2 regions of the Pseudomonas sp. NPDC089407 genome follow, and region 1 is predicted to be linked to the other one. Evidence: riboswitches for the same ligand, from Rfam matches in the RefSeq annotation. Region 1 holds a riboswitch; the other holds the start of a gene.
What was found. A riboswitch is a leader RNA that binds a small molecule or an ion and turns the genes downstream of it on or off. The one in region 1 is predicted to bind cobalamin.

Region 1 (3,775 bases):
ATGGCTTAAGCCTGCTTGAGCAACAACGCAACCCCCGGAAAATACTGCCCCAGTTCGTTATGCAACTTGCGGTAGGCATACGGAAAGTACCAGGCGATGGCGCAGGCGCTGTGCTTCTGCAGGTCATCGACCAGATCCTGCAGCTCTTCGGGGCTGGCATGGTGGCCAGCCTTCCACGGGCTGACGAACAGCGCCCCGGCCTTCAACTGGCTGGGATAGGCCACTTGACGGGCGCGCGCTGCGGTTTCTTGCAGGGCGGTCGCCATGTCCAGCTTGGCGACCTTTGGCCAACGCTGGCTGACGCTGAGGTACAGCACCTCGTCAGCACTGCTGATCGACAGGTCGCAACGCCCTTCATGCTCACCTTCGTCGCGCTGCTTCTTGCCGGCAAACTGCTGCAGGGCTGCCAGTTCAGCCTGCCAGGCTGCTGCTGCCAGCAGCCCGGCATTGGCGGCGGCGCCGTGCCAGTAGGGGGCTTCGGCATCGCCGGCAAACTGATTGAAGCGATCGATGCAATCGACCCAGCGCTCCAGCGCCGGGCTGAGGAACTGCAGGTTGGCGTTGTTGATGATCAGGCCTCGCATGCTGAGCTCTCCTGTTGTGTTTGTGTTGGCATACAGTCGCGAGTAGTGGCTATGTGATATCAGTGTGGCACAGCCTGGCGATTTGGCCATTCAACGAGGGGCTGCTTCGATTGACGCTCCGGGTACAACCCTCTAACCTTCGCGCGTGTTTCAGGTGCCCTGCCAGCCCCGACTGGGCAGGGTGAAACTGGGAAGCCGGTGGGCGCCAGCATGGCGCGATTCCGGCGCTGCCCCCGCAACGGTAGGTGAGTCGCGGCCGCGCAGGGCCACTGGGTGCAAGCACCCGGGAAGGCGCGCAGGCCAGGGCCAAGGCCCGCTCACAAGCCCGGAGACCGGCCTGATATCTGCCAACGGCATCACGGAGGGTGATGCGCGGTGCACCATGGCGCCTTGCCATGGCCCCTGCGCGTTCTCCGTCTGCCTGCCTATTCCCTGCCGCCGCGCCTTGCCGTGGTGCCAGCCTGCGGAGAACCCTGATGAGCGAACCCACCGAACGCGACGAACGCCACCTGGCGCGCATGCAGCGCAAGAAGGCGATCATCGACGAACGTATTGCCAATTCCCCCAACGAGTGCGGCCTGCTGCTGGTGCTGACCGGCAATGGCAAGGGCAAGAGCAGCTCGGCCTTCGGCATGCTCGCGCGCGCCCTGGGCCATGGCATGCAGTGCGGTGTGGTGCAGTTCATCAAAGGCCGCAACAGCACCGGAGAAGAGCTGTTCTTCCGCCGCTTCCCCGAGCAGGTGCGCTACCACGTGATGGGCGAGGGTTTTACCTGGGAAACCCAGGACCGCCAGCGCGACATCGCCGCCGCTGAAGCGGCCTGGGCGGTATCGCGCCAGTTGCTGCAGGACCCAAGCGTGCAATTTGTGGTGCTGGATGAACTGAACATCGCCCTCAAGCACGGCTATCTCGACCTTGACCAGGTGCTGTCCGACATCCAGGCCCGCCCGCCCAAGCAGCACGTGATTCTCACCGGCCGCGCTGCCAAGCCTGAAATGATCGAACTGGCCGACACCGTGACCGAGATGGGCATGCTCAAGCATGCCTTCCAGGCCGGCATCCGCGCACAGAAGGGCGTCGAACTGTGAGCCAGGCGCGCCATTGCCCCGCCGTGCTGATTGCGGCACCCGCTTCGGGCCAGGGCAAGACCACCGTCACTGCCGCACTGGCTCGCCTGCACCGCAACCTCGGACGCAAGGTGCGGGTGTTCAAGTGTGGGCCGGACTTTCTTGACCCCATGATTCTCGAGCGGGCCAGCGGCGCGCCGGTGTACCAGCTGGACCTGTGGATGATCGGCGCCGAGGAAAGCCGGCGGCTGTTATGGGAAGCGGCTGGTGAGGCCGACCTGATTCTGATCGAAGGCGTGATGGGGTTGTTCGATGGCACCCCGTCCAGCGCCGACCTGGCGCGCCACTTCGGTGTGCCGGTGCTGGCGGTGATCGACGGCACGGCCATGGCCCAGACCTTTGGCGCACTGGCCCTGGGCCTGGCGCGTTACCAGGCCGACCTGCCGTTTGCCGGTGTGCTGGCCAACCGGGTGGGCAGCCTGCGCCACGCGCAACTGCTGGAAGGCAGCCTGACCGAAGGCTTGCGCTGGTATGGCGGTTTGTCCCGCGAACGCGGTATCGAACTGCCCAGCCGTCACCTGGGCCTGGTCCAGGCCAGTGAACTGAATGACCTGGATGCCCGCCTGGACGCTGCCGCCGAGGCGCTGGGCGCCAGTTGCGACGCGGCACTGCCGCCACCGGTAAGCTTTGCCGAACCCGTGCCGCAAGCCTGCGCCGCCTCGTTGGCGGGTGTGCGTATCGGCGTGGCGCGGGACGAGGCGTTCGCCTTTACCTATGGCGCCAACCTCGAGTTGCTGCGCAACCTCGGTGCCCAGCTGGAATTCTTCTCGCCGTTGCACGACCGCGTGCTGCCTGCAGTAGACAGCCTATACCTGCCGGGCGGCTACCCCGAGCTGCACCATCACGCGCTGGCTGCCAACGCACCGATGTGCGAAGCGATCCGTGCCCACCATGCACAGGGCAAGCCGTTGCTGGCCGAATGCGGCGGTATGTTGTACCTGCTCGATGCCCTGACCGATGTGGCCGGCGAGCGCGCCGAACTGCTTGGCCTGCTGGCGGGCGAGGCAACCATGCAGAAGCGTTTGGCGGCTTTGGCCTTGCAGGCGGTGGAATTGCCGGAAGGCACCCTGCGCGGGCATACCTACCACCATTCGCTGACCAGCACCGCGCTGGAGCCGATCGCCCGCGGCCTGAGCCCCAACGGCGGACGCGGCAATGAAGCCGTGTACCGGCTGGGGCGGCTGACGGCCTCTTACGTGCATTTCTACTTCCCTTCCAACCCGGATGCGGCGGCGGCGCTGTTGCGACCATGAGCGAACACGCTTTCAGCGACGCCGAACGCGCCGCAATCTACCGGGCCATCGGCGAGCGCCGCGACATGCGCCATTTCGCCGGTGGCCATGTGGCGCCGGCGCTGTTGGGCCGCTTGCTGGCTGCCGCGCACCAGGCGCCCAGTGTCGGGCTGATGCAGCCCTGGCGTTTCATCCGCATCACCCAGCGCGACCTGCGCACGCGCATCCAGGCGCTGGTGGAGGCGGAGCGGGTGCGCACTGCCGACGCGTTGGGTGAGCGTTCCGATGCCTTCATGAAACTGAAGGTGGAAGGCATCAACGACTGTGCCGAGCTGCTGGTGGCGGCGTTGATGGACAACCGCGAGCCGCACATCTTCGGCCGCCGCACCCTGCCGGAAATGGACCTGGCCTCGCTGGCCTGTGCCATCCAGAACCTGTGGCTGGCAGCGCGCGGCGAAGGGCTGGGCATGGGCTGGGTGTCGCTGTTCGATCCGCTGCAACTGGCGGCGCTGCTGGGCATGCCCGCCGGCGCCAAGCCGGTGGCGGTGCTGTGCCTGGGGCCGGTCACCGAGTTCTACCCGGTGCCGATGCTGGTACAGGAAAACTGGGCCGAAGCGCGGCCCTTGAGCGAAATGCTTTTTGAGAACCAATGGGGAGAGCGTCAATGAGTGTGGCCTTGCTGACTGTGGCCGGGGTGGCGCTGGACGCGTTGCTCGGTGAGCCGCAGCGCCGCCATCCGCTGGTGGCCTTCGGCAACATGGCCGGTAACCTCGAGCGCCGCCTGAATGCCGGCGGCCGCGGTTGGCGCAGCCACGGCGTGAGCGCGTGGTTT
Region 2 (3,775 bases), on a different contig from region 1:
ACATCCTGGCCTTGTTGGTGGGCATGGTGCATGGCCGTAATGATCTGCTCCAGGTGCAACTCGGCACTGTTGATTACCGTTTCGGCCTGGTGGCCTTCGAGCACGGCGGCAGGCACCAGCGAGCCGGCAAAGATGATCACCGGGCACTGGCGAATCAGCCGTTGGCCTTTGACCGTGATCAGTTCCGGGTCGCCGGGGCCAGCGCCGATGAAGTAGACGGTCATGGAGTGTCCTTGCAAAAAAGAGGGATGAAACGTTCAGCAGGCCAGGGCGAGGGTCGCCGGGCCCAGAACCTGGCGAGTCAGCAGCAGTCGGGGCGTGCCTGGCTGTTGGCTGGCCAGGGCTAGCGCTGCGCTCTCAGCCACGCCCCAGCAGCCCGTGTGGGCATGGGCGGTGGCGGAGCGGTGGCTGAGTAGTGGCTCGTAAGCTTGCAACTGCTCGCTATGGTACAGCACAAGGGGCAAACCGAGGCGTTCGGCCAATTGCTGCAAGCCGGGTTCGTCGGCCTTCAGGCTGATGCTGGCGATGCCGCGCAGGTCAGCCAGTGCCAGGCCCAGGTTGTCCAGGGCTTGGCACAGTACGCGCTGCAGGGTATCCGCCGGGCAACCCCGGCGGCAGCCGAAACCGGCGTAGAAGGCCGGCATCAGGCCTGACTGGAGCGGCGGAACAGCCACGCGCTGAGCAGCCCCAAGGCCAGCCAGAAGGCAGCATTGGTCAGCCACGAGGCCACCTTGAACTGGGTTTCCAGTGCTTCGGGGGCCAGGCTCTCGTGCACGTCCGGTTGCGGAGCACCGATCACATGGGGGATCACCAGCAGCACGGCGCCCAGCGCCTTCAGCAGCCAGTGGCGGGCGAACACCAGCAACGCCAGGCCCAGGGCGGTGGCACCGGCGGTGCCGATCCACCAGGCCTGGCGTTGCCCCAGGTCGGCAGCCGCGGTACCCGGCAATTCCGGCGGCAGGCCGAGGGTTGGCGCCAGGCAGAACACGGCGAAGCCGGCCAGGCCCCACAAGGCGCCCGTGCCGGCGCGCGTTGGCTCGCGCAGGTTGTACAGGGCGGCGAGGATGAGGGCGAACCCGACCGCCACCACCAGGTTGCCACCGGTGGTAGACAGCACACGTTGCCAGCCGTCTTCCGGCGACCAGGCTTCGGCGCTGTGTTCATGGGCAGGCGCTTCGCTGCCATGTTCGTGGTGGGCGGCCGGGGCCGAGGACTCGTAGGTTTCCGCTTGAAGAATTAGCGGGGCGACCCAGAAACTTTGCAGCAAGGTCAGCAACAAGGCCGCAAGCAGCCCACTGAAGCCCGCGGTACGGGCAATGCGCGTAATCATCGGGGCTACTCAGTGGCAGGGGAAGGCGGCGCTGTGGCGGGTGTCGTGGGCGGCGTTGTGCACGGCCTCGATGTGCGAGAAACCGGCGAAGTACACCAGGCAAATGCCCAGCAGGCTGGCGCCGACAGCGATGACTACGCGCTGGCTGAGGGTAACGGGGGTGGCTAGGCTGTGAGGCTTGGTGCTGGTGACGGGCATGACGCGTTCCTCTGCTTTTTATGGGCAATGGGCAAGCGCGGCAGCCCCAGGCATGGAAACCCAGGGGAATGCAACAGCGCCCGCCCACCGCGGGGTGTTCATGAACGCCAGGCCGGTCTCCGGGCTTGCGAGGAGAAGCAGGGCTCCTGGAAAAACGTCACCTTCCCATGCCGCACTACAAGGCACAGTGGTACAGACGTTTCGCTCGCTTACCGTTGCGGGGGCAGCACCGGAATTGCCCGGCCCTGATGAGGGCCTGCGACGCACCGGTTTCCCGTTTCACCCCCTGTGGGGGCACCTGAACGTGAGGCATAAGGAGAGCATGGGGCGGGCGTGGCGTCAATTGCCAGCGCTACAGCTTGTACTTTAGGCCTGTGCAGTGGTGCATTATAGCGTTTCGCCACGTTGTTCGGTATTACGACCCTCGGATTGCCGCCTTCTGGGGCGTAAAGCGCTCAAACTCGTAGGCCCAGGGTCGATCTGGAGAGCCTTTAGGCATGCCTTCATAGGGTTCGGATAGTAACCCAAACATAGACCTGCCTTTAATGACATCGTCAATCATCGCACCATCAATTTTACCGGGGGCCGCTTTAACTTTGATCGTGTTGATATTTGCAAATTCCTGGGCGAATCCCAAGCCGCTCAGGCAACTGGCCAGAACAACCTTTCTATAGCGGTTGGAATTTATTCGGTTTTGATGGAGCCAATCTGTGAATTCGCGTGCGTCCAAGGATTCGCCGCCGATATTGAGGGCGTTTTCGTTGCCGTGCGCGTATACAAGTAGTTTCGGTTTCTTGAAGAGGCTGCCTTGAGATCTATACACGCCGAATTTGTCGTCGATAGTGATCAGTTTTTCAAAGCTGCGATGGAAACGTCGCATCTTTATTCCGTGAATCATTGGGCCAACGGTAATATGACCGTCCGGATCAAAGTGATTGACAGGGTCGTTGAGCGCATAAGCATAAGCATTGATACCCCCTGCGCCGAAGGGACTCACGCTGTCAGTGCTGGCAAACCTCATCAATGCTGTTGAATACCAACGATAACCTTGGCCCAATGCATACATGCAGCTCTGCATGTCAATACGCTCTCCATTGAACCCAACAGTCTGCCCTTCAGGCAGACTCATGAAGCCGAACGGATTGTTTACCAGAGGATGAAAGATTTTAGAGTCTTGGGCAGCCATGGGTGAATGCATATGCGTTGTTGCGAGTAAACTTATGCTGCGTAAGGCGGTTGCTTTTATAGCCTGTATTTGGCGGTCGTGGCCGAATAACTGGGTCGTGCCATTAGACATCAATAGGGTGTTTAGTGTTTTTTTTTGATAAAAATTTTTCATGCATGCATCTTCCCGCTTTTGGCTAAACCCTGAAGCGGAGCAGGCAAGTTTGCAACTGGCAAAATTGCCAGTTGCAGCAGGGCATGGGGCGTTTCTTCAGGTGAGAGGCGGCTGTGCTGGCCTCTTCGCGGGTGAACCCGCTCCTACAAAGGACCGCGTAATAGGCCGGGGTTGCGCGGTCCCTTGTAAGTGAGGCCTTGTGTCGCGAGGATTGTCACAGCACCTGTCTCGACTTGCGTTTCAGCCGCTTTCGCGGGCAACCAACTCACACGTCAACAAGTTCAGCCGCTGCACCTCCCCCTCGCACGCCGCCACACCCAGATGCTGCAGCACCCGCAACGCAGCCACCTCGCCAATTTCCTTCGACGGTGGCCGCAGGGTGGTCAGGCTGGGCAACAGCATCTCGGCGAAGGGGTAATCGCCAAAGCCGACGATCGCCATGTCTTCAGGCAGCCGCAAACCGGCGCGCTGACCCGCCAGCAGGGCGCCGGCAGCCAAGTTGTCGTTGGCGAAGATGATCGCCTCGGGCCGCGGGTCACGGCGGATCAAGGCGTCCATGGCCTGTTTGCCCGCCTCGAACGGCGCGCAGTCGGCCGAAGGCACGAACACCCAGGGTTCCAGGCCGCGCTGAGCCAGTGCCTCGATGTAGCCATCGCGGCGCTCCAGGGCACTGAGGTCGCCGGGCGCACTGTTCTGCACGAAGGCGATGCGCCGGTAGCCCTTGTCCAGCAAGTAGCGGCAAGCCTGCACGCCTACCTGGTGGTGCAGGAAACCTACCTGCACAGGCGCGCGATCCGGGCAGTAGTCCCAGATTTCCACCACCGGCACATCGGCATCGGCCAGCAGCTTCTCGGTGGTCGGGTTGTGGAAGTGGCTGGTCACCACCAGTGCCGCCGGCGACCAGCCGA

Region 2: it holds a riboswitch for cobalamin, as region 1 does, so the genes downstream of both, ACI2KG_RS22190 (CbtB-domain containing protein) here and cobO (cob(I)yrinic acid a,c-diamide adenosyltransferase) in region 1, are expected to answer to the same signal.

What each region holds. Positions count from the first base shown of each region.
Region 1 covers NZ_JBJDNB010000036.1:176-3,950, forward strand. The annotation lists gene ACI2KG_RS23375 (hypothetical protein) at 6-584, opposite strand; cobalamin riboswitch at 720-940, shown strand; gene cobO (cob(I)yrinic acid a,c-diamide adenosyltransferase) at 1,061-1,672, shown strand; gene ACI2KG_RS23385 (cobyrinate a,c-diamide synthase) at 1,669-2,964, shown strand; gene bluB (5,6-dimethylbenzimidazole synthase) at 2,961-3,611, shown strand; gene cbiB (adenosylcobinamide-phosphate synthase CbiB) at 3,608-3,775, shown strand, end outside.
Region 2 covers NZ_JBJDNB010000032.1:41,671-45,445, forward strand. The annotation lists gene cobM (precorrin-4 C(11)-methyltransferase) at 1-224, opposite strand, end outside; gene ACI2KG_RS22180 (cobalamin biosynthesis protein) at 258-644, opposite strand; gene ACI2KG_RS22185 (CbtA family protein) at 644-1,330, opposite strand; gene ACI2KG_RS22190 (CbtB-domain containing protein) at 1,340-1,528, opposite strand; cobalamin riboswitch at 1,621-1,845, opposite strand; gene ACI2KG_RS22195 (RHS repeat-associated core domain-containing protein) at 1,944-2,867, opposite strand; gene ACI2KG_RS22200 (LacI family DNA-binding transcriptional regulator) at 3,108-3,775, opposite strand, start outside.